Regions from separate parts of the Pseudomonas moorei genome, predicted to be linked through region 2. Evidence: predicted binding sites of a transcription regulator. Region 2 holds the regulator's gene; each other region holds the start of a gene.
What was found. Region 2 encodes sigma-54, which starts transcription at its own class of promoters, with help from an activator protein. Its sites were predicted from a motif close to ANTGGCATNNANNTTGCTNT; they were not measured.
Positions count from the first base shown of each region.

Region 1: ACGJAX_RS27740 (circularly permuted type 2 ATP-grasp protein) is a predicted target of sigma-54. The motif match lies at 2,358-2,377, and genes of this name have one in related genera.
Region 3: glnK (P-II family nitrogen regulator) is a predicted target of sigma-54. The motif match lies at 3,833-3,852, and genes of this name have one in related genera.

Region 1 covers NZ_AP035776.1:5,960,746-5,968,362, reverse strand. The annotation lists gene speE (polyamine aminopropyltransferase) at 253-1,128, shown strand; gene ACGJAX_RS27750 (hypothetical protein) at 1,259-1,492, shown strand; gene ACGJAX_RS27745 (ribonuclease E inhibitor RraB) at 1,704-2,045, shown strand; gene ACGJAX_RS27740 (circularly permuted type 2 ATP-grasp protein) at 2,410-3,819, shown strand; gene ACGJAX_RS27735 (alpha-E domain-containing protein) at 3,832-4,782, shown strand; gene ACGJAX_RS27730 (transglutaminase family protein) at 4,779-5,594, shown strand; gene ACGJAX_RS27725 (cytochrome c) at 5,655-6,476, opposite strand; gene ACGJAX_RS27720 (hypothetical protein) at 6,589-6,807, opposite strand; gene ACGJAX_RS27715 (acetyl-CoA C-acetyltransferase) at 7,079-7,617, shown strand, end outside.
Region 2 covers NZ_AP035776.1:2,246,385-2,254,001, reverse strand. The annotation lists gene ACGJAX_RS10380 (HAD family hydrolase) at 1-108, shown strand, start outside; gene lptC (LPS export ABC transporter periplasmic protein LptC) at 116-688, shown strand; gene lptA (lipopolysaccharide transport periplasmic protein LptA) at 675-1,223, shown strand; gene lptB (LPS export ABC transporter ATP-binding protein) at 1,223-1,948, shown strand; gene ACGJAX_RS10360 (RNA polymerase factor sigma-54) at 2,132-3,625, shown strand; gene hpf (ribosome hibernation-promoting factor, HPF/YfiA family) at 3,700-4,008, shown strand; gene ptsN (PTS IIA-like nitrogen regulatory protein PtsN) at 4,021-4,485, shown strand; gene rapZ (RNase adapter RapZ) at 4,488-5,345, shown strand; gene ACGJAX_RS10340 (HPr family phosphocarrier protein) at 5,361-5,636, shown strand; gene pmbA (metalloprotease PmbA) at 5,726-7,072, opposite strand; gene yjgA (ribosome biogenesis factor YjgA) at 7,181-7,617, shown strand, end outside.
Region 3 covers NZ_AP035776.1:1,108,750-1,116,366, forward strand. The annotation lists gene xerC (tyrosine recombinase XerC) at 1-40, shown strand, start outside; gene ACGJAX_RS05295 (HAD family hydrolase) at 37-744, shown strand; gene sutA (transcriptional regulator SutA) at 849-1,172, opposite strand; gene ACGJAX_RS05305 (secondary thiamine-phosphate synthase enzyme YjbQ) at 1,274-1,699, opposite strand; gene ACGJAX_RS05310 (ammonium transporter) at 1,915-3,252, opposite strand; gene glnK (P-II family nitrogen regulator) at 3,288-3,626, opposite strand; gene ACGJAX_RS05320 (accessory factor UbiK family protein) at 4,045-4,305, shown strand; gene ACGJAX_RS05325 (YifB family Mg chelatase-like AAA ATPase) at 5,622-7,115, shown strand; gene ACGJAX_RS05330 (Cache 3/Cache 2 fusion domain-containing protein) at 7,149-7,617, opposite strand, start outside.

The sequences.
Region 1 (7,617 bases), 2.8 Mb from region 2:
AAGCGACATAAAACCTGTGGGAGCGAGCTTGCTCGCGATGACGGCGGCACATTCAGAATTAATGTGGCGGACAAATCGCTATCGCGAGCAGGCTCGCTCCTACAAGGCATTCTGGCGAGCCATCGAGTGAGGTTCGACCTGTCATCTTCCGCGACGTAAAATGCGCGCCTTTCCCGGGCAATCGAGCCGATCGATTGGCCATCATGGGCGGGTAACCGTCCGTTGCCATCCGCAATCATCGGAGCGCTTCCCATGAGCACCACCCCGACCAACGACTACCTGGAAACCCTCTACGAAGGCTATGGCCAGCGCTTTCGCATGGAAAAACTGCTGCACGAAGTTCGCACCGAACACCAGCACCTGGTGATTTTCGAGAACCCGCGCATGGGCCGGGTCATGGCGCTGGACGGCGTGATCCAGACCACCGAAGCCGATGAATTCATCTACCACGAAATGCTCACCCACGTGCCGATCCTCGCCCATGGCACCGCCAAGCGCGTGTTGATCATCGGCGGTGGCGACGGCGGCATGTTGCGTGAAGTGGCCAGGCACCGCAGCGTCGAGCACATCACCATGGTCGAGATCGACGGTACCGTGGTCGACATGTGCAAGGAATTCCTGCCGAATCACTCCAAGGGCGCGTTCGACGATCCACGCCTGAACCTGGTCATCGACGACGGCATGCGTTTCGTCGCCACCACCACTGAAAAGTTCGACGTGATCATTTCCGACTCCACCGACCCGATCGGGCCAGGCGAAGTGCTGTTCTCGGAAAACTTCTATCAGGCGTGCCACCGTTGCCTGAACGAAGGCGGCATCCTGGTCACGCAGAACGGCACGCCGTTCATGCAGATCGAAGAGGTCAAGACCACCGCCGGTCGCCTGCGCAGCCTGTTCCCGGACTGGCACTTCTATCAGGCCGCCGTGCCGACTTACATCGGCGGGGCGATGACCTTCGCCTGGGGCGCGACCAATACCGCTTATCGCAAATTGTCCCGCGAAACCCTGCAACAGCGTTTTGCCGGCAGTGGCATCATCACCCGCTACTACAATCCGGAAATCCACATCGGCGCCTTTGCCTTGCCGCAATACGTATTGCAGGCGGTGAACAAGCCCAGCAACGACTGATGATGCACCCATGCAGGAGCGAGCAAGCTCGCTCCTGCAGATCGATCGTGTGGATTGGCGGAACGATTAGCCAGCTATCAAGGTCGAGATGGATAGAGGCCCATCCATGGGTTTTATCGAGGAGGCACTGATGCAAAAGTGGAAAATCACTTTCGTGGATGATCACGGTGAAACTGTCGACGAAGTCTTTGAGTGCGACGAGTGCCCGGATAACGAACACGCGGCCAAACTCATCAAGGCCCGGTTGCTCCCCGTCGCCGCCGAACTGGATCTGAACGATCTGGAAGGGCGAACCGCCGATGCGACTGTCAAAAGTCTCAGGGCCCAGAACAGCATTCAAATCCTCGGCATCACGCCAATCTGAATATCTCTTGTTACATTCTCAACCAGGCCTTGGCAGCGGCTCTATCTTGGGGCTAATCTGCAAGCGAGATCAGCGAATGGATCGCTAAGGTCTGGTCTTGTCAGCTCCATGCTTGTTTCCCGTCGGCACACCGGATGCCGTCGTACGCACCGTTCGGTTGCGCACGCTGGGAGTACGGAAAGTCTATCCATCAGTTTGAGGAGGACGTTTCATGAGCACAGCCTATCAAGAAGATATCAGCAGCAGCGTTCTGCGCCGCATGAAAGAAGGCGGTTTCGACTTTTCACGGTTCCATCCCATCGAGTTCTACGCCATTTTCCCGGACGAGGAGCGGGCACGCAGGGCGGCAGGTCATTACCGTGGTGAATCCCTGAATGCGCAAATCAGTGTGCGCGATGACGGCGCATGGGCACTTGAACTGAGCAAGGTCATGTACGCCACTTACGATGACATCGGCGATTTCGAACAGGGTTTCGAAGCTGTGGTCGAGCCATTGGGCGGCATCATTGAGGGCTGGGGTGTCAAACAGGAGGTACGAGGGCGACTCGCATAAGCTTATGAACAGCAGCAAGCATCACTAACGGCTGACCCTCGGGTTGGCCGTTTTCGTTTGAGCGGATCGGAAGTTGAATACAAGGCGCTGCGGTGCGGCGATCCGACTTGCCAGCGAAGGCGTCCCCGAGCGCACCACATGACTAAAAACCACTTCGCCGGCAAGCCGCCACCTACCGACTATGCTGGTGACAGGCGTCAATAACGCCTTGCAATGAAGCGGAGGCGATCGGGTTGGAGCATTTGTCGCACAGGATTGGTGCGGTGCGTGTGGGGTGATTATCCAACTGATTGATATCAAAGCGTTTCTGCCGATGGCACGGGCCTTGCGAAGGCCTGTATGTCCGGGTGACAAGGAGTACGGCATGATCCGCACCTATTTTGATGAGATGTACGATGCCGGCGGCCAGGTCCGCCCGCATTATCGGGAGTTTGCCCGTTGGCTGGCCGAAACGCCTGACGAGCTTTTGGCACAACGGCGACGCGAGGCCGATCTGTTGTTTCATCGCGCCGGGATTACTTTCACGCTCTACGGTGATGAGCAAGGGACAGAGCGACTGATTCCCTTCGACACCATTCCCCGCAGCATTCCCGCCAGTGAATGGCGCATTGTCGAACGCGGCTGCATCCAGCGGGTCAAGGCGTTGAACATGTTTCTCGCCGACCTCTATCACGAGCAACGCATCATCAAGGCCGGCATCATTCCGGCCGAGCAGGTGCTGGCCAACGAGCAATACCAGTTGGCAATGCAAGGGCTGGATCTGCACCGCGATATCTACTCGCATATCTCGGGCGTCGATCTGGTGCGCGACGGCGACGGCACCTATTACGTGCTTGAAGACAATCTGCGAACGCCGAGCGGCGTCAGCTACATGCTCGAAGACCGCAAGATGATGATGCGACTGTTCCCCGAACTGTTCGCGGCACAACGCATCGCCCCCATCGACCACTACCCGAACCTGCTGCTCGATACCCTGAAAAGCTCCAGCCCGATCGACAACCCGAGCGTTGTTGTGCTGACGCCGGGGCGTTTCAACAGCGCGTTTTTCGAACATGCGTTCCTGGCACGGGAAATGGGCGTGGAGCTGGTGGAGGGCGCGGATCTGTTCGTACGTGACGACAAGGTGTTCATGCGCACAACCGACGGGCCTAAAGCCGTCGATGTGATCTACCGTCGCCTCGACGACGCCTTCCTCGACCCGCTGGCGTTCAATCCGGATTCGATGCTCGGCGTGCCAGGGCTGCTGTCGTCTTACCGATCCGGCAATGTCGTGTTGGCCAATGCCATCGGCACCGGGGTGGCGGACGACAAGTCGGTGTACCCGTTCGTCACCGACATGATCCGTTTCTATCTGGATGAAGAACCGATCCTGAAGAACGTACCGACCTGGCAGTGCCGTAATCCCTCGGAGCTTTCCCACGTACTGGCCCATTTGCCGGAACTGGTGGTCAAGGAAACCCAGGGCTCCGGCGGCTACGGAATGCTGGTGGGGCCGGCGGCGACGGCAGCGGAAATCGAAGCCTTCCGCGCGCGGATCATTGCCAAGCCCCATGCCTATATCGCGCAACCGACGCTGTCGTTGTCGACCTGTCCGACCTTTGTCGAAAGCGGCATCGCGCCACGTCACATCGACTTGCGTCCGTTTGTATTGTCTGGTCGCGAAACCCGGGTCGTGCCCGGTGGTTTGACCCGTGTCGCCCTGCGCGAAGGCTCCCTGGTGGTGAACTCCTCCCAGGGCGGCGGAACCAAGGACACCTGGGTGGTCGAGGATTGAAGGAAGCCTGTCATGTTAAGTAGAACTGCCTCGGATCTGTATTGGATGTCGCGTTACCTGGAGCGGGCGGAAAACCTCGCACGGATGCTCGACATCAGTTATTCGCTGTCGCTGATGCCACAGGATGGACGCGGTGACGGCCTGCACGAACTGGCCATGCCACTGCTGATCACCGGCACCCTGGATGATTACCTCGAACGCCACGGCGAATTGCACGCCGAACGACTGCTGCATTTTTTCGCCCTGGATGCGGCCAATCCGGCCAGCATCTACAGCTGCCTCGGTGCCGCGCGGGCCAGTGCTCACGCGGTACGTGGCCGAATCACCGCCGACATGTGGGAAAACATCAACGCGACCTGGCTGGAAATTCGCGGTATTGCCGAGCAAGGCTTGAGTCGCTACGGCATGAGCCGTTTCTGCGAGTGGATCAAGGAACGGTCCCACCTGTTCCGGGGCGCCTCCTACGGCACGATCATGCGTAACGATGCGTTCCGCTTCATTCGCCTGGGGACCTTCATCGAGCGCGCCGACAACACGCTGCGCCTGCTCGATGCCCGCTACGAGATGGCGGGTGATCAGGCCGAAGCGGTCAGCGATGGCACGGCCCACGCGTACTACCAGTGGAGTGCCTTACTGCGGGCCTTGTCGTCATTCGAGGCCTACACCGAAATTTATCGCGACGCCCCCGGCGCACGGCATGTGGCCGAGTTGCTGTTGCTGCGCGCGGATGTGCCGCGCTCCCTGCGAGCGTGCACCGAAGAAATCGACCAGATCCTTGCCCAGTTGCCAGGGGCCAACGGCCGTCCCGCGCAGCGCCTGGCGGCGGAAATGGACGCGCGACTGCGCTACACCGGCATCAACGAAATTCTCGACGAAGGCCTGCACGCCTGGCTCACCGAGTTCATCCCACTGGTGCGCCAGCTGGGTAACGCGATTCACAGTTCTTATCTGGAGGCTGCATGAGACTTTCGATTAGCCACGAGACCACCTATCACTACGAAGATCAGGTGCGGGCGAGCATCCAGTACCTGCGACTGACCCCCCATGACAGCGAGCGTCAGCACGTGCTCAGTTGGCAGCTTGACCTGCCGCGGCCGGTGCGCGCGCAACTCGATCCGTTCGGCAACATCCTGCACGTGCTGACGATGGACGAACCGCACGAAGCGATCATCATCGGCGCCCGTGGTCAGGTCGACATCGACGAGTTGCGCGAAGCCGAGCACGAAAGCCAGTCAGCGCTGCCGTTCCTGCGCTTCACGCGCCTGACCGAAGCCGACGCAGCCCTGCGCGCGTTTGCCGAAAAGGAGTGCAAGCAACGTCGGGATCGCACAGCGCTGATCGACTTGATGCATGGCCTGAACCAGCACATGACCTACACGCCCGGCGCCACCGAAGTGGACACCAGCGCGGCCCAGGCCTTCGCCGGTCGTTCGGGCGTGTGCCAGGACCACACCCACGCGTTCCTCGCCTGTGCCCGCAGCCTGGGGATTCCGGCGCGGTATGTCTCGGGCTACCTGTACAGCGAAAACAGCGAACACCTAGCCAGCCATGCCTGGGCCGAAGCCTGGCTCGATGACGCCTGGTACAGCTTTGACGTGACCAATGAACTGGCGCGGCCTGAGCGCCACTTGAAACTGGCGGTGGGCCTGGATTATCTGGATGCGTGCCCGGTGCGCGGGATGCGCCGCGGCGGCGGCTGTGAACAGATGCATGCCAAGGTGTTTGTTTCACCGACGCCGGTGCTGGCGCCGGTTATCTCAGTGCAACAACAATAAATAGCAACAGCGCACATCTCTGTAGGAGCTGGCTTGCCAGCTCCTACAAGGGGAATGTGATCAGGGCTTCACCTTGCGCCCAACCATATGCTTCAAATACCCCACCAGCATGCCCAGATCCTCGTCCGGCAACACCTCGGCCGAGAATCCGGGCATCTTCGCTTGCGGCCACTGGCGCAAACTCTGCGGATCACGGATATAGCGCTTGAGGAAGTCCGCGCCGAAGTACTCGGTCGGATTGTAGGGAATATTCAGGTCCGGTCCGAATTGCGCGTCACCGGCACCATTGAGGCGATGACAGGCCAGGCAGTTTTTCTGAAACAGTGCAAAGCCCTTGTTGACCGGATCGTCCGCCTTCAACGCAGGATCGGGCAGCAGGGCAGGGAAGCGTTCGGCCACCGGAGCCATGCGCTTGATGCTCGCGACTTCGAACGGCCACTGCTCCGGGCTGATATTGCCCGCTTGCGGGTTGGTCCAGACCAGGTAGAACGGCCCGGCGCTGGGCTTGCCTTCGGACAGCGGCGGCCAGGGTTTGGCCGGATCCTCGATCGCCAGCCAGGCGCGCGCGCCTTGGGTATTGAGCAGCGGGGCAGCGGCCATCTCGGCGGCAAAACCGTCCAGGGCCACGGCTTGCAGATGGTCATCCGGCTGAATGCCGGTCAGCAGTACAGACAGGGGCACGGCGCGATAGCTCATGTCCCGTTTATAGGAAACGTCGTTGGTGATCGTGATGGTCTGGGCTTGAGGATGCTTGAGCAGCTCCTCGGTCTGCCAGGTGCGATTGCTCGCGCCCAGCTCAAGGTTCAGCTGTGCGGCATACAGGGGCGTGCTGATGAGCAAGGCCCCGAACAGAATGAGCGTTTTCAAGGGATCGCCGTCCATGTCGTGGAAGTGCCACAAAGGTTGGCACAGCCACGCCGGCCCGGGTAGCGAGCCAGTCACATTTTTTAACGTGGCGATCTAAAACTCTGGTGCCGTATTGTTTGATAACCGACTAGCCGATCACCTTGGTCAGGTTCGGCAAAATCAAAAGCAATGTGGTGGCGAAAAGAATGAGCCCGGCTTGACGAACTTTCGATTGTTTGAACATGGCTTGACCGCCTTTTTTGTTATTTCCTGATGCCTGCCTACATATCTCCATGACGGCAAGCGTTGCACTTCCTGTAGGACGAGCGCCTCGGCAAAACCCGACGACAACTTCGTATAACTTCACCTTAGAGCCCGCGTCTCGCTTGATTTAGATCCATTTCGTATGGAAATCCAACTAGATGCTATTAAAAAGGCATGAGGCCTATTGCCAGCTTCTTGGGCGGCCTTTTGCTAGACGCTTGCGTGTCCGCAAGCAGCCAATTGTGTCGCGGACTACCGTCCGTCTGAGCGTGTCCGTCAACGCCAGTGAGCGCTGCGGTCATTGAATCCCTTGCGTCCGGGGACAAGAGTGGGGGCTCTGTGTTTACTCACCTGCACTGCGGTTCGAGGACGTCATGACCCAAGCTTTGATTTTCGACGCGATACGCACGCCCCGTGGCAAAGGCAAGGCAGATGGCGCCTTGCACAGTGTCAAACCGGTGAACCTGGTGGCCGGGTTGTTCACGGCGCTGCAACAGCGAACTGATCTCGATACCAGTCAGGTCGATGACGTGGTGCTTGGCTGTGTGACACCGATCGGCGATCAAGGCGCCGATATCGCCAAAACCGCCGCTCAGGTGGCGGATTGGGACGTCAGCGTGGCGGGGGTGCAGATCAATCGTTTCTGCGCGTCGGGGCTGGAGGCGGTGAACCTCGGGGCCATGAAGGTTCGTTCCGGTTTTGAAGACCTGGTGGTGGTCGGTGGCGTCGAGTCCATGTCCCGAGTCCCGATGGGCAGCGATGGAGGGGCCTGGGCACTGGACCCGCAGACCAATCTGCACAGCCACTTCACGCCCCAGGGCGTGGGTGCCGATCTGATCGCGACCCTTGAAGGCTTCAGCCGCGTGGACGTCGATGCCTATGCGCTGCATTCCCAGCAAAAAGCCGCGCGGGC
Region 2 (7,617 bases):
CATGGCGTGACTCACGCCCGCGGCGGCGAAGGTGCCGCCCGAGAATTCTGCGAATTGATCCTGCGCGCCCAGGGCCGCCTCGATGCGGCAAACGCCGCGTACCTGTGAGCCAAACATGTCGTTGAAAAAAATTCGCAACATCCTGGTGTTTGGTTGCATCGCCGCGATTTTTGCCGCGGTCGGCTATTGGAACATCAGCCCGGAACGCTTCCTCGACAAGCAAGTGGCACCCGTCGACGAAAGCCAAATCGACTATTACGCTACCAACGCCCACAGCGTGCAGTTCCTGCCCGATGGCAGGCTTCAATATGAAATGACGTCTGACAAGGTCGAGCACCTGAAAGCAACCGAGGTGACGTTGCTGACCAACCCTGACCTGAACATGTTCCGCGGCACCGAGTTCCCGTGGCACGTCCAGAGCGAAAAGGGTGAAGTCAACCCGGACGGCACGCAGGTTGAACTGATCGATTCGGTACGCATCACGCGTTTCGACGAAAAAAACCGCAGAACGCTGATCACCACCACCCGCATGACGGTGTTCCCGCAGCAGCAATATGCGCAGACCGAGCAACCCGTTAGAATCGACGGCGCTGGCGGCGTATCGACTGGTACCGGAATGAAAGCGTATTTGAAAGAAAGCAGGATACACCTGCTTTCGAACGTAAGAGGACAGTATGAGGCTCGTTAAAACCCTCCCTATTTTGCTCAGTCTGGGCGCAGCACTGGGAAGCGTGAGCGCCTGGGCTCTGCCGAACGATCAAGAGCAGCCTATCCGCATTCAAGCCGACGACGCCCAACTGGACGACAAGAATGGCGTTGCCACCTATAAAGGCGATGTGATCATCACCCAGGGCTCGATGATCGTTAAGGGCAACACCGTAACCATCACCCGCACCCCGACTGGCGACATCGATGTCGTGACTTCGGTGGGCAACCTGGCCTACTTCGAACAGCTGCAAACCCAGGGCGACACCAAGCCCGTCCAGGGCTGGGGTGTGACCATCCAGTACCACGCCTCGCAAAACCGCGTGGTGCTGATCGATCGCGCCAAAGTCATCGACAAGGACAACAACACCACCCAGGGCGAGAAAATCGTCTACGACACCGTCAAGAAGCTTGCGAGCGCTGGCCGTGCAACAGGCAACAAGGTCACCGAAGCGCGTCCGCGCATCGACATGGTGATCCAGCCGAAGAAGAAAACCGACGAGCAAAAGGCCCAGTAATGGCAACTCTGAAAGCTCAGCATCTGGCCAAGAGCTACAAGAGCCGCCAGGTCGTGCGTGATGTCAGCCTGTCCATCGACAGCGGTCAGATCGTCGGCCTGCTGGGCCCTAACGGCGCCGGCAAGACCACCTGCTTCTACATGATCGTAGGCCTGGTACAGGCCGATCAGGGTCGCGTACTGATCGACGATCTGGACGTCAGCCACCAACCCATGCACGGCCGCGCGAAGGCCGGTATCGGCTATCTGCCGCAAGAAGCGTCGATCTTCCGCAAACTGTCGGTCGCCGACAACATCATGGCCATCCTCGAGACCCGCAAGGAACTCGACAAGGCCGGTCGTCGCAAGGAACTGGAAAGCCTGCTCCAGGAGTTCCACATCAGCCACATCCGTGACAGCCTCGGCATGAGCCTGTCCGGTGGCGAACGCCGCCGTGTGGAAATCGCCCGTGCCCTGGCAACCAACCCGAAATTCATCCTGCTCGACGAACCCTTCGCCGGCGTGGACCCGATTTCGGTGGGTGACATCAAGCAGATCATTCATCACCTCAAGGCCAAGGGCATTGGCGTGCTGATCACCGACCACAATGTCCGCGAAACCCTGGACATCTGCGAAACCGCCTACATCGTCAACGATGGCCAATTGATCGCCGAAGGCGACGCTGAAACCATCCTGGCCAACGACCTGGTCAAGGAAGTGTATCTGGGCCATGAGTTCCGCCTGTAAGCACTGAGGTGTCTGGCTAGTCGACGGGCGCTTGTCTCGATAAAAAATCAACATTTTTTTATTGTTACAGCGCTCTAGGCAAACACTTCAGTTTCGGGCATATAATTTGCTTATGTTTGGCGCTCCGGCGCCCTGTAGTGGATGGCGCATGTGCGCCGGCGAATAAGGTGTTAAGCCCCTGCCATGAAACCATCGCTAGTCTTGAGAATGGGCCAGCAGCTGACGATGACACCGCAGCTGCAACAGGCCATCCGCCTGCTCCAATTGTCGACCCTGGACCTGCAACAGGAAATCCAGGAGGCCCTGGAGTCCAATCCGATGCTCGAACGCCAGGAAGACGGCGACGACTTCGATAACACCGACCCCCTGGCCGACAACGTCGAACAGAAGCCCAACCCCGACATTCAGGAACCCTCCTACCAGGAAAGCGCACCGACGGTTGATAACCTCGAGGAAGGCGACTGGAACGAGCGCATTCCCAATGAACTGCCCGTCGACACCGCCTGGGAAGACGTCTACCAGACCAGTGCCAGCAGCCTGCCGAGCAACGATGACGACGAGTGGGATTTCACCACCCGCACATCGGCCGGCGAAAGCCTGCAAAGCCACCTGCTGTGGCAATTGAACCTGGCGCCAATGTCCGACACCGATCGCCTGATCGCCGTGACCCTGATTGATTGCATCAACAATCAGGGCTATCTGGACGAGACGCTCGAGGAAATCCTCGAAGCCTTCGATCCGGAACTGGACATCGAACTGGACGAAATCGAAGCTGTTCTACACCGCATCCAGCAATTCGAACCCGCCGGTATTGGTGCCCGCAACCTGGGCGAATGCCTGCTGCTGCAATTACGTCAGTTGCCGGCCAAAACCCCTTGGCTGAACGAAGCCAAGCGCCTGGTCACCGATTTCATCGACCTGCTCGGCAGCCGCGATTACAGTCAACTGATGCGCCGCATGAAGCTCAAGGAAGACGAACTGCGCCAGGTGATCGAACTGGTTCAGAGCCTTAACCCACGCCCAGGCTCGCAGATCGAGTCCACTGAAGCCGAATACGTCGTTCCCGACGTGATCGTGCGCAAGGACAACGAACGCTGGCTGGTGGAGCTCAATCAGGAGTCGGTTCCACGTCTTCGGGTCAACGCCCAGTACGCCGGTTTCGTGCGTCGCGCCGACACCAGCGCCGACAACACCTTCATGCGCAATCAGTTGCAGGAAGCCCGCTGGTTCATCAAAAGCCTGCAAAGCCGCAACGAAACCCTGATGAAAGTAGCCACCCAGATCGTCGAGCATCAACGCGGCTTCCTGGAGTACGGCGACGAAGCCATGAAGCCGCTGGTTCTGCATGACATCGCCGAGGCGGTCGGCATGCACGAATCGACGATTTCACGCGTAACCACACAGAAATTCATGCATACCCCTCGGGGCATATATGAACTGAAATACTTTTTCTCCAGCCATGTCAGCACCTCCGAAGGTGGCGAATGCTCGTCCACGGCGATCCGCGCGATCATCAAAAAACTGGTTGCTGCGGAAAATCAGAAAAAGCCGTTGAGTGACAGCAAGATCGCTGGTTTACTGGAGGCACAAGGCATTCAGGTGGCTCGCCGCACCGTCGCCAAGTACCGCGAATCCCTGGGGATCGCGCCTTCGAGCGAACGCAAGCGGTTGATGTAGAGCCACGCCACAGCGTTCCAGTGGTAGATCATCTGATCTACCGCTTTATGCACTGGCAACGAAGGAGAAGCTGTATGCAAGTCAACATCAGTGGACACCAACTGGAAGTGACCGAACCTCTTCGCACCTACATCGGCGAAAAACTCGAACGATTAGAGAGGCATTTCGACAAGATCACCAACGTTCAGGTCACGATGACCGTCGAAAAGTTGAAGCAGAAAATCGAAGCCACGCTGCATATTCCCGGCAATGAAGTGGTCGCTAACGCGGAACATACCGACATGTACGCGGCGATCGACGCACTGACCGACAAGCTGGACAAACAACTCAAAAAGCATAAGGAAAAGACCCAGAGCCTCCTTCAGGGCGCTACGGGTCGTTAACACTCCCAACCCATGATCCGACTTGAAAGTATCCTGACCCCCGGCCGTTCCCTGGTGAACGTGCCGGGCGGCAGTAAAAAGAAAGCCCTCGAGCAAATTGCCAACCTGATCGCCCGGGAAGTGCCGGATCTGGAGATGCAAGATGTCTTCGAGGCTTTGATTGCCCGCGAAAAACTCGGCTCGACCGGTTTTGGCAACGGTATCGCCATTCCCCACTGTCGCCTGAAGGGTTGTACCTCGCCCATCAGCGCTTTGATGCACCTTGACGCCCCCATAGATTTCGACGCCATCGATGGCGCACCGGTTGACCTGTTGTTCGTTCTGTTGGTCCCGGAAGCTGCTACCGATGCGCACCTGGAGCTTTTGCGCCAGATCGCCAGCATGCTCGACCGCAAGGAAGTGCGCGAAAAACTGCGCAGTGCCCCGAGCAATGAAGCCTTGTATCAGGTTGTCCTGAACGAGCAAAACGGTCAGTAATCATGCGTTTGATCATCGTCAGCGGCCGCTCCGGCTCGGGTAAAAGTACCGCCCTCGATGTGCTTGAGGACAACGGCTACTACTGCATCGACAACCTGCCTGCCGGGTTGCTGCCGGAACTTGCCGAACGCGCGTTGATTCACACCGAGCTGGTACAGCCACTCGTTGCTGTCTCCATCGATGCACGCAACCTGCCGAGCCACCTGTCGCGGTTTCCCGAGCTGCTGGAAGAAGTCCGCAGCCGGCATATCCAGTGCGATGTGCTGTACCTGGACGCTGATGAAGAAACCCTGCTTAAACGCTTTTCCGAAACCCGTCGCCGTCATCCACTGAGCAGTGCCAATCGCTCGCTGGCCGAGGCGATCAACGATGAAACCAGCTTGCTCGGCCCCATTGCCGACCTCGCCGACCTCAAGGTCAATACCACCAACCTTAACCTGTATCAGTTGCGCGATACGATCAAGCTGCGCCTGCTGAACCAGCCGGAACCCGGTACGGCGTTTCTGGTGGAATCCTTTGGCTTCAAGCGTGGCATGCCGGTGGACGCCGATCTGGTGTTCGACGTGCGCTGCCTGCCCAATCCCTACTGGAAACCCGAGCTTCGGGCGCTGTCCGGGCTTGATCAACCCGTTGCCGAGTACCTTGCTGCCCAGCCGGATGTGGAAGAAATGTTCCAGGACATTTCTACATATCTGCTCAAATGGTTGCCCCGCTTTGCCGCCAGCAATCGCGCCTATGTCACTATTGCCATTGGCTGCACCGGCGGGCACCACCGGTCTGTCTACCTGACCGAACGCCTGGGCAAGACGCTGCAACAATCCCTGAAGAACGTCCAGGTTCGCCACCGCGACCTCAGCTAAAGGATTCACACCGCGATGCCTGCTCTGGAAATCGAAATCATCAACAAACTCGGCTTGCATGCCCGTGCTTCTGCAAAATTCGTCGGGGTCGCCGGTGAGTTCAAGGATTGCACGATCAGAGTAGGACGCACTCCGGAATCCACGGTCGACGGCAAAAGCATCATGGCCATGATGATGCTCGCTGCGGGCAAGGGAACCAAAATCTATATCAACACCGAAGGCGAAGACGCGCAAAGGGCACTGGATGCGTTGAAAGACTTGATCAACCGCTATTTCGACGAAGGCGAGTAGACGCCAATCCAGGCTAAAGCTGCTCTGTAGCCCAATAAAAAAGGCGCACCACCCGATCAGGTGGCGCGCCTTTTTTGTGACGAGCGGGTTTAGCTGCCCGCCACCGTCATTCGCTCGATCAGCACAGAACCCGTACGAATGTTGCTGCGCAGTTCCAGGTCATTACCCACGGCAACGATCTGCTTGAACATGTCGCGCATGTTGCCGGCGATGGTGACTTCCTGGACGGCAAACTGGATTTCGCCGTTCTCTACCCAGTAACCCGCCGCGCCACGGGAGTAATCGCCAGTCACCATGTTCAAGCCCTGGCCCATCAACTCCGTGACCAGCAAGCCGCGCCCCATACGACGCAACAAGGCTGCCTGATCCTCGTCGCCATGGGTAACGAACAGATTGTGCACCCCGCCGGCATTCGCGGTGCTCGGCATGCCGAGTTTGCGACCGGAGTAAGTACCTAGGATGTAAGACACCAGCTCGCCCTTTTCGACGAACGGCTTGGCGTAGGTCGCCAGTCCATCACCATCGAACGCCGCGCTGCCCATGGCTCGCATCAAGTGGGGCCGCTCGTCGATGGTCAGCCATTCCGGAAACAGCTTTTGCCCCAGGGTGCCTTCGAGGAACGATGATTTGCGATAAAGACTGCCGCCGGAAATCGCCGACAGGAAGCTACCGAACAAACCACCGGCCAACTCCGCGGAAAACAGCACAGGCACTTCGCAGGTCGGCACCGGACGTGCCCCAAGACGACTCGCTGCCCGTTGCGCGGCACGCTGTCCGATGCTCACCGGATCAGCCAGCAAATTGCCCTGACGGTTCACGTCATACCAGTAATCGCGCTGCATCTGGCCATCGGCCTCGGCGATCATTACACAGCTCAGGCTGTGTCGGGTCGAAGCGTAACCGCCAACAAACCCGTGGCTGTTGCCGTAAACACGGCAACCTTGATGGGTGCTCAGCGTAGTGCCGTCGGCATTCTTGATCCGGCTGTCGGCAGCAAACGCGGCCGCTTCACAGGCCAGGGCCTGCTCGATTGCCTGCTCTGGCGTGATATCCCATTGGTGGAACAGGTCGAAATCCTGAATGTCACGAGCCATCAAAGCGGCATCCGCCAGGCCCGACGCTTCGTCTTCAGAGGTGTGTTTGGCAATGGCCAAGGCGGCGGCCACGGTTTCACGAATCGCCTCAGGACCGCTGGCCGAGGTGCTGGCCGAACCCTTGCGCTGGCCAACGTACAAGGTGATGCCAAAACCCTGATCACGGTTGAATTCGACGGTTTCAACTTCGCGCTGGCGCACGGTGGTCGACAGGCCCTGCTCCAGGGACACCGCCACTTCACAGGCACTGGCCCCCTGACGCTTGGCTTCAGCGATGATTTGCTCGACTTGTTCTTGCAGTGCCGGCAACGCTTGCGGGCCGACGCTTTCAACTGCACTCATGCTGTTCTCCACTCAAATTCTGCTTTCGGTATAGGTCATCGAGCGACCGGGCCGGACAAGCGGCCCCCGACTGGTTATCATGGCGGCGTTTCTTTGCGGACGGCCACCATGGTTGATTCTTACGACGACTCCCTCGATACGGGAGAAAAAAGCAAATCCCAGGTCAAACGCGAGCTGCATGCTCTGGTTGACCTTGGCGAGCGCCTTACAACACTCAAGCCTGACTTGCTGGCAAAACTGCCCTTGACCGACGCGTTGCGCCGGGCCTTGGCCGATGCGCCCAAGCACGTTGCGAACATCGCGCGTAAACGGCACCTTCAGTTCATCGGCAAACTGATGCGCGATCAGGACACTGACGCCATTCTGGTTTTGCTCGATCAACTCGATGCCTCCACTCGCCAATACAACGAACGCTTCCACAACCTGGAGCGCTGGCGTGATCGCCTGATCGCCGGCGACGATGCAGTCCTGGAGAAGTTCGTCATCGACTACCCGGAGGCTGATCGCCAGCAATTGCGCTCCCTGATCCGTCAGGCCCAGCACGA
Region 3 (7,617 bases), 1.1 Mb from region 2:
TCATCCACGGGCCAAACGCATTAAAGGCGATGATTCATGACTCTCCAACTGATCACCTTCGACCTCGACGACACTCTGTGGGACACCGCTCCGGTGATCGTCAGCGCCGAAGCCATCCTCCGTGAATGGCTGGCTGAACACGCACCGAATCTGGGCGCGGTGCCGGTGGAGCACTTGTGGGCCATTCGCGAACGCATCCTGAGCATCGAGCCGAACCTCAAGCATCGCATCAGCGCCCTGCGCCGCCGGGTGCTGTTCCAGGCGCTGGAAGAAGCCGGTTACGCCCATACAGAAGCGTCCGACCTGGCCGATCAGAGCTTCGAAGTGTTTCTGCATGCCCGGCATCAGCTGGAAATCTTCCCTGAAGTACAACCGACCCTGGAAGTGCTGGCCAACCATTACACCCTCGGCGTGGTGACCAACGGCAATGCCGACGTACGACGCCTGGGGCTCGCGGACTACTTCAAGTTTGCGTTATGCGCCGAAGACATCGGCATCGCCAAACCTGATTCTCGATTGTTCCATGAGGCGCTGCAGCGTGGCGGTGCCACGGCCGAGACAGCGGTGCACATCGGTGACCACCCGGGCGACGATATTGCCGGCGCCCAGCAAGCGGGACTGCGGGCGATCTGGTTCAACCCGGCCGGCAAGGACTGGGAAGCCGAGCGATTGCCGGATGCCGAGATCCGTAGCCTGACCGAGTTGCCGGCGTTGTTGGCGAGTTGGAACAAGGCCTCGAGCTGACAAGCTCGCTCCCTTAGATAACACCGCAGCTTTCATATTTTTTGTTTCAGGCATGAAAAAGCCCGCAGCGACGGCGGGCTTTTTCAGCAAGCAAGGAAACAGGCTTAGATAGGCCGGCTGCCGTACTTGTTATCAGGCTTCTTGGGCGGATCGGCGACCACGTTGGCCTCCACTTCCTGCACCTTGCCGCCACGAGCCAGGAACTCTTCCATGGCCTTGGCCAGGGCGTCGCGCTCCTTGTTCTTGGCTTCGACACTCGGCAGCTCATCGATTGATACCGCTGCCTTGGCTTTGCCTTTGGCGGTCGGAACCGGCGCATCACCGCCGTCATCTTCAGCGACGTCTTCCGCCGCTGCTTCCAGACCTTCTTCGGTTTCGTCGTCGTCGCCTACTTCGAGGTCGTCGTTTTCCAGATCATCGTCGCTCATGTTCTACCTCATGACTTGCGAAAAGCAGATTAGTTATAGCCCAGCTTTGCCCTCTGTCGAAGGCTGCCGGAAAAAAATCAACAGCCGCTGCTGACCAGCGGTTATGCCCCTTCACCGTGCAAGGTGGCGAGGACTTTACGGGCACCGCCATGATCACGGTGCTCGCCCAGATAAACGCCTTGCCAGGTCCCTAGCGCCAGTCGGCCCGCCGAAACCGGCAAACTGAGCTGACAGCCAAGCACGCTGGCCTTGAAGTGCGCCGGGAGGTCGTCCAGGCCTTCGTCGTTATGCTCATAGCCGTCTGTTCCTTGTGGGATCAGACGATTGAAAAATCGTTCGAAGTCGCGACGTACCGCCGGATCGGCGTTCTCGTTGATGGTCAACGACGCCGAGGTATGCTGTAGCCACAAATGCAGCAGACCAACCCGACACGCCCTGAGTTCAGGCAAGCCGGCGAGTAACTCGTCCGTTACCAGATGAAAGCCCCGGGGCCTCGCCCGCAGGGTAATCAGAGTCTGCTGCCACATACAGTTCTCCGCACGTTCGGGGCGCATTCTAGCGCGCTCTGGGAAAAAACAAAGGCCCTAATATTCCTTCATTCCTGTAAGCCATCAGCGGCACAAAAACCCGCGTCCTAAACGTCGCAAAAGCTGTAAGAAAAAACCTTTCAGCGCAGCCCACGATGACAAATTCCGGACAAAAAAATGCCCGGCAAGCCGGGCAAGTTTTCTCATGCGCGTGCTTACAAGTTGTAGCCGCGTTCGTTGTGAAGCGCCAGGTCGATACCGACGGCTTCTTCTTCTTCGGTGATACGCAGACCCATGATGGCGTCCAGTACCTTGAGAATGATGAAGGTGACGATCGCGGTGTAGATCACCGTGAAGCCCACGCCTTTGCACTGAATCCAGACTTGAGCGGCAATGTCGGTGACGGTGCCGAAGCCACCCAGGGACGGTGCAGCGAATACACCGGTCAGGATCGCGCCGAGGATACCGCCGATACCGTGCACGCCGAAGGCGTCCAGGGAGTCGTCATAGCCGAGCTTGCGTTTCAGGGTGGTGGCACAGAAGAAGCACACCACGCCCGCGGCCAGGCCGATTATCAGTGAGCCCATTGGGCCTACAGTACCGGCGGCCGGGGTAATGGCGACCAGGCCGGCAACCACACCCGATGCGATACCCAGTGCGCTAGGTTTGCCGTGGGTGATCCACTCGGCGAACATCCAGCCCAGCGCGGCGGCGGCGGTTGCGATCTGGGTCACCAGCATCGCCATGCCGGCAGTACCGTTGGCCGCAGCTGCGGAACCGGCGTTGAAACCAAACCAGCCGACCCACAGCATGGCCGCGCCTACCAGGGTGTAACCAAGGTTATGCGGAGCCATTGGAGTCGTAGGGAAGCCTTTTCGCTTGCCCAGCACCAGGCAGGCTACAAGACCTGCAATACCGGCGTTGATGTGCACCACGGTGCCACCGGCGAAATCCAGTACGCCCCAGTCGCCCAACAGAGAACCCGGACCGCTCCAGACCATGTGCGCAATCGGCGCATATACCAGAGTGAACCACACGCCCATGAAGACCAGCATTGCAGAGAACTTCATCCGCTCAGCGAACGCACCGACGATCAGCGCTGGAGTAATGATGGCGAAAGTCATCTGATAGGTAACAAATACCGCTTCAGGGAACAGCGCCGCAGGGCCGGTAATGCTGGCCGGTGTGATGCCGGCGAGGAAGGCCTTGGCAAGGCTGCCGACAAAGGAGTTGTAGTTGACCACGCCTGCTTCCATGCCAGTCGTGTCAAACGCCATGCTGTAGCCATAAATGAACCACAGGATGGTAACCAGCCCCGTAATGGCGAAGCACTGCATCATCACGGAAAGAATATTTTTCGAACGAACCATGCCGCCGTAGAACAGCGCGAGACCGGGAATGGTCATGAACAGCACGAGGGCAGTCGAGGTCAACATCCAGGCGGTATCGCCGGAGTTGAGGACTGGAGTCGCCACCGGATCTGCCGCCATGGCCAGGCCGGGCATTACGATGGACAACAGGGCTCCTAGCCCTGCGAATTTACGCAGAGTCATATTGTTTTCTCCTGGGGCGTTGGGTTTGTGGCGGCTTAGATTGCGTCGGTATCGGTTTCGCCGGTACGGATGCGAATCGCCTGTTCCAGATTGACCACGAAGATCTTGCCGTCACCGATCTTGCCGGTGTTGGCGGCCTTGGTTATCGCCTCGATAACCCGGTCGAGATCCTTGTCGTCAATGGCGACATCAATCTTCACCTTTGGCAGGAAATCGACCACGTATTCCGCGCCGCGATACAGCTCGGTGTGCCCCTTCTGCCGACCGAAGCCTTTGACTTCGGTGACGGTAATGCCCTGCACGCCGATCTCGGACAACGATTCGCGCACGTCGTCCAACTTGAACGGCTTGATGATGGCAGTGACTAGCTTCATGAAAACTCTCTCCCGAATTGGTGGACTTGCCCCAGGAAAACAAACCCGTCTCAAGTCTAAGCGCAGTGCCTGGCTTTGTAACGCATCGTCGGCCTTACCTGCCCGTCCGACGCCAGCTACCCGCTCCTCACGAAACACTCCCCGCGTTTCGCTTGGCGCACTGCATTCGTCACAGCGACTGCATCAGTGCATGGGTCACCATGGACTAAGCAGAAAGCTTGCCATCTCCACAAAACCTACTGTTTTCAAGCCTTTACCAGTAGATGCCAGCAACTTCGCAACAACACTCCATGCGTTACGCACAACAACGGTGCGATGCCGTCCGTCCCCATGCGCGAAAAGCGTGCATCGACCGCCCGCGAAATGACTATAGACACTGCGTGATACACTGCCTGCCATTGTTATCAGGACCTTTCCCATGCTCGCGCCCAAAGACTTCCTCGACGCCCTGACTGGCACCGCCTCCCGTCTCTTCAGCGGCGACACCCCATTGCCGAAAAGCGAAATCGAAAGCCAATTCAAGGCCCTGCTGCAGAGTGGCTTCAGCAAGCTGGATCTGGTGAGCCGGGAAGAGTTTGATAGCCAGATGGTCGTGCTGGCGCGGACGCGAGCACGGTTGGAAGCACTTGAAACGAAGGTCGCGGAGATGGAAGCGAGGCTCAATCCGCCTGCAGAATAACGCCCCAATCCCTAATGGTTAGCCCCATTCCACCGTGTACGCGAGCCTGCTCGCGACAAGGTCGTAACGACTGTCAGATTTATCTGTAGGAATTGCCGAGACTGCGGTCTTCAAGCCCGCAAGAGTCCCGGCAACATCCTACGAAACTCTCATCCGCCGTCTGATTGCGCCGCAAATCCCCCCTTTCTAAGCTCTCCTCTCAAATGAGTCATTTGAACGCGAGCACTGCATCAGCACGAAAAAAATCTAGCCCGCAGTGAATATTAGTTATTGATACCAATGGAATATTCCTAACATCACAAGGAGTAACACCGCAAAAAGCTGTGTATATCTGTCTATATTTGTGACGCCCCCCGGCCCAGATGGAAGCAAAATCCCAAAGTGGAATAACACAGCCACTCCCAGCGGCGGTGCTACCTGCACCATAAGAGCAACCAGAACCAACCTATCCACCTTTGCTTGGTCAGTAGAAATCACGATGAAGTAAATAACGTCGCGGGCCTTGAAAGACCTTCCCCTTGCCAACAGGTAATTTTTTCGGCAGATCCTATCTGACTTATAAAAACAAAGGAGTTGCAGTGATGATTAACTCAACAAGCAATCCTGTAGTGAAAAGCAGTCTAGCCCTGACTGGATCAATAACGATGACAGCGGCACGTTTACCGTTAATGAAAGACGGGCAGCGCTGGAAGAGTCAGACAAACAAGAATTCGCATGGAGGCAAAAAGTCGTTGCCGAGGCAGAGCATGAATACAACACCACAGGAAAACTGACCAAATTCTTCCAAAGCGTCCTTGACCATTACAAAGGCTTACCTCGAATAGAACAAGCAGACTACCCGAGCGACTACGAATCCAGACTTAATGAATTGATAGCTTTAGACTTTAACTATTTGACGCATGTCGCAGAAGGCAAAGAGAAGGTCGACATAGAAAGCTTTATACTAAAAATTCTAAATAGTGATAGCAATCTGCCTGACGACGAACAGTCTTCCTCTAAGCCGCCTCAACCGAGCGAGCGATCCTGAGCCAACTTAGTTGGCCACCCATATCTTTCCACACGCAGCAATGCAATAACTGATCACTTTCCACTAACGCTGGCGCATCGCACTTTAATCGCTCTTCAAAGAGATTAAAGATTGGAATCGTTTGCGGCGGGGGAGCGCTCCCCCTCGCCACAGAATCAATGCGCTGCCCGTGGAGCCGCGCAACATCTTGCGAAAATTCCTTGCCTGCCATGCACCGCGGAAACAGCACTGCCGTCTACCCTTGCAAAAACCCGCAGGAGGCGGCCCCCGTACAACTCAAGGAACGACCATGTCCCTCTCCATCGTCCACAGCCGCGCCCAGATTGGCGTGGATGCCCCCGCCGTCACCGTCGAAGTTCATCTGGCCAATGGCTTGCCGTCGCTGACCATGGTCGGCCTGCCCGAAGCGGCGGTGAAGGAGAGCAAGGATCGGGTGCGCAGTGCGATCATCAATTCCGGGCTGCAGTTTCCGGCTCGGCGAATCACCCTGGATCTGGCCCCGGCGGATTTGCCCAAGGATGGCGGACGGTTCGATCTGGCAATTGCCTTGGGGATTCTTTCGGCCAGTGTGCAGGTGCCGACATTGACGCTCGATGATGTGGAGTGTCTGGGCGAGCTGGCCCTGTCAGGCGCAGTGCGTGCGGTGCGGGGCGTGTTGCCGGCGGCGTTGGCCGCGCGCAAGGCCGGACGCTCGTTGATGGTGCCGCGTGCGAATGCCGAAGAAGCGTGCCTGGCGTCGGGGTTGAAGGTGATTGCGGTGGATCATCTGCTGCAGGCCGTGGCGCATTTCAACGGGCACACGCCGGTTGAGCCCTATGTGTCCGATGGATTGATCCACGCCAGCAAACCCTACCCCGACCTGAACGAAGTGCAGGGTCAGCAAGCAGCCAAACGGGCGTTGCTGATTGCAGCGGCGGGTGCGCATAACCTCCTCTTCAGCGGACCTCCCGGAACGGGCAAGACGCTTCTGGCGAGTCGCCTGCCAGGGCTGCTGCCCCCACTGGCAGAGTGCGAAGCACTGGAAGTGGCCGCCATTCAGTCCGTCACCAGTTGCGTCCCGTTGAGCCATTGGCCGCAGCGCCCCTTCAGACAACCGCACCACTCGGCTTCTGGCCCGGCGCTGGTCGGTGGCGGCTCGAAACCACAGCCCGGTGAAATCACCCTCGCCCACCACGGTGTTTTGTTTCTCGATGAGCTTCCAGAGTTCGACCGCAAAGTGCTCGAGGTTTTGAGAGAGCCACTGGAGTCAGGCCATATCGTGATTTCCCGGGCCAAGGATCGCGTGCGGTTTCCGGCACGTTTTCAGTTGGTGGCGGCAATGAATCCGTGCCCTTGTGGATATCTTGGCGAACCCACTGGCCGCTGCTCCTGCACGCCGGACATGGTTCAGCGCTATCGCAACAAACTGTCCGGGCCCTTGCTGGATCGGATCGATTTGCACCTGACGGTGGCGCGGGAGGCCACGGCGTTGAATCCGACGGTGAAACCCGGAGAGGACAGCGCCAGCGCGGCGGTGCTGGTCGCTGACGCCCGTGAACGCCAGCAAAAGCGTCAGGGGTGCGCCAACGCCTTTCTTGATCTGCCGGGGCTGCGTCGGCATTGCAAGTTATCCACAGTCGATGAGAACTGGCTGGAAACGGCCTGTGAACGGCTGACGTTGTCGTTGCGGTCGGCGCATCGGTTGCTGAAGGTGGCGCGAACCCTGGCGGATCTGGAACAGGTCGACGGGATCAAGCGGGAGCATCTGGCGGAGGCATTGCAGTATCGGCCGGCAACGCAATGAGTGCCTGCTCTCGATGACTATTTCAAAGGCACATCAGCGAAACCGGTCAACCTCCGACCGCAAATCCGCCGCCAGCTTCTCCAGCTCTTTAGCGGTGACCGCCAGGTTCGACACTACTTCCCGCTGCTCGCTGTTGGCCAGCGCAATGCTTTGCAAGTTGCTGCTGAGCAACGTCGCCGTACTGCTCTGTTCCTGGGTCGCCGTGGTAATCGCGGCGAATTGCTGACCGGCTGAACGACTTTGCTCATCGATATGCGCCAGTGCGGAGGCCACGTTGGCGTTGCGCGACAAGCCTTCCTGCATCAGCACATTACCCTGCTCCATGGTGCTGATGGCGTTGCCGGTTTCCTGCTGAATGCTCTGGATCATCACGGAGATTTCCTCCGTGGCCTGACGGGTGCGCGAGGCGAGGTTACGTACTTCGTCGGCCACCACGGCAAAGCCACGCCCCTGCTCACCGGCACGCGCCGCTTCGATCGCAGCGTTGAGCGCCAACAAGTTG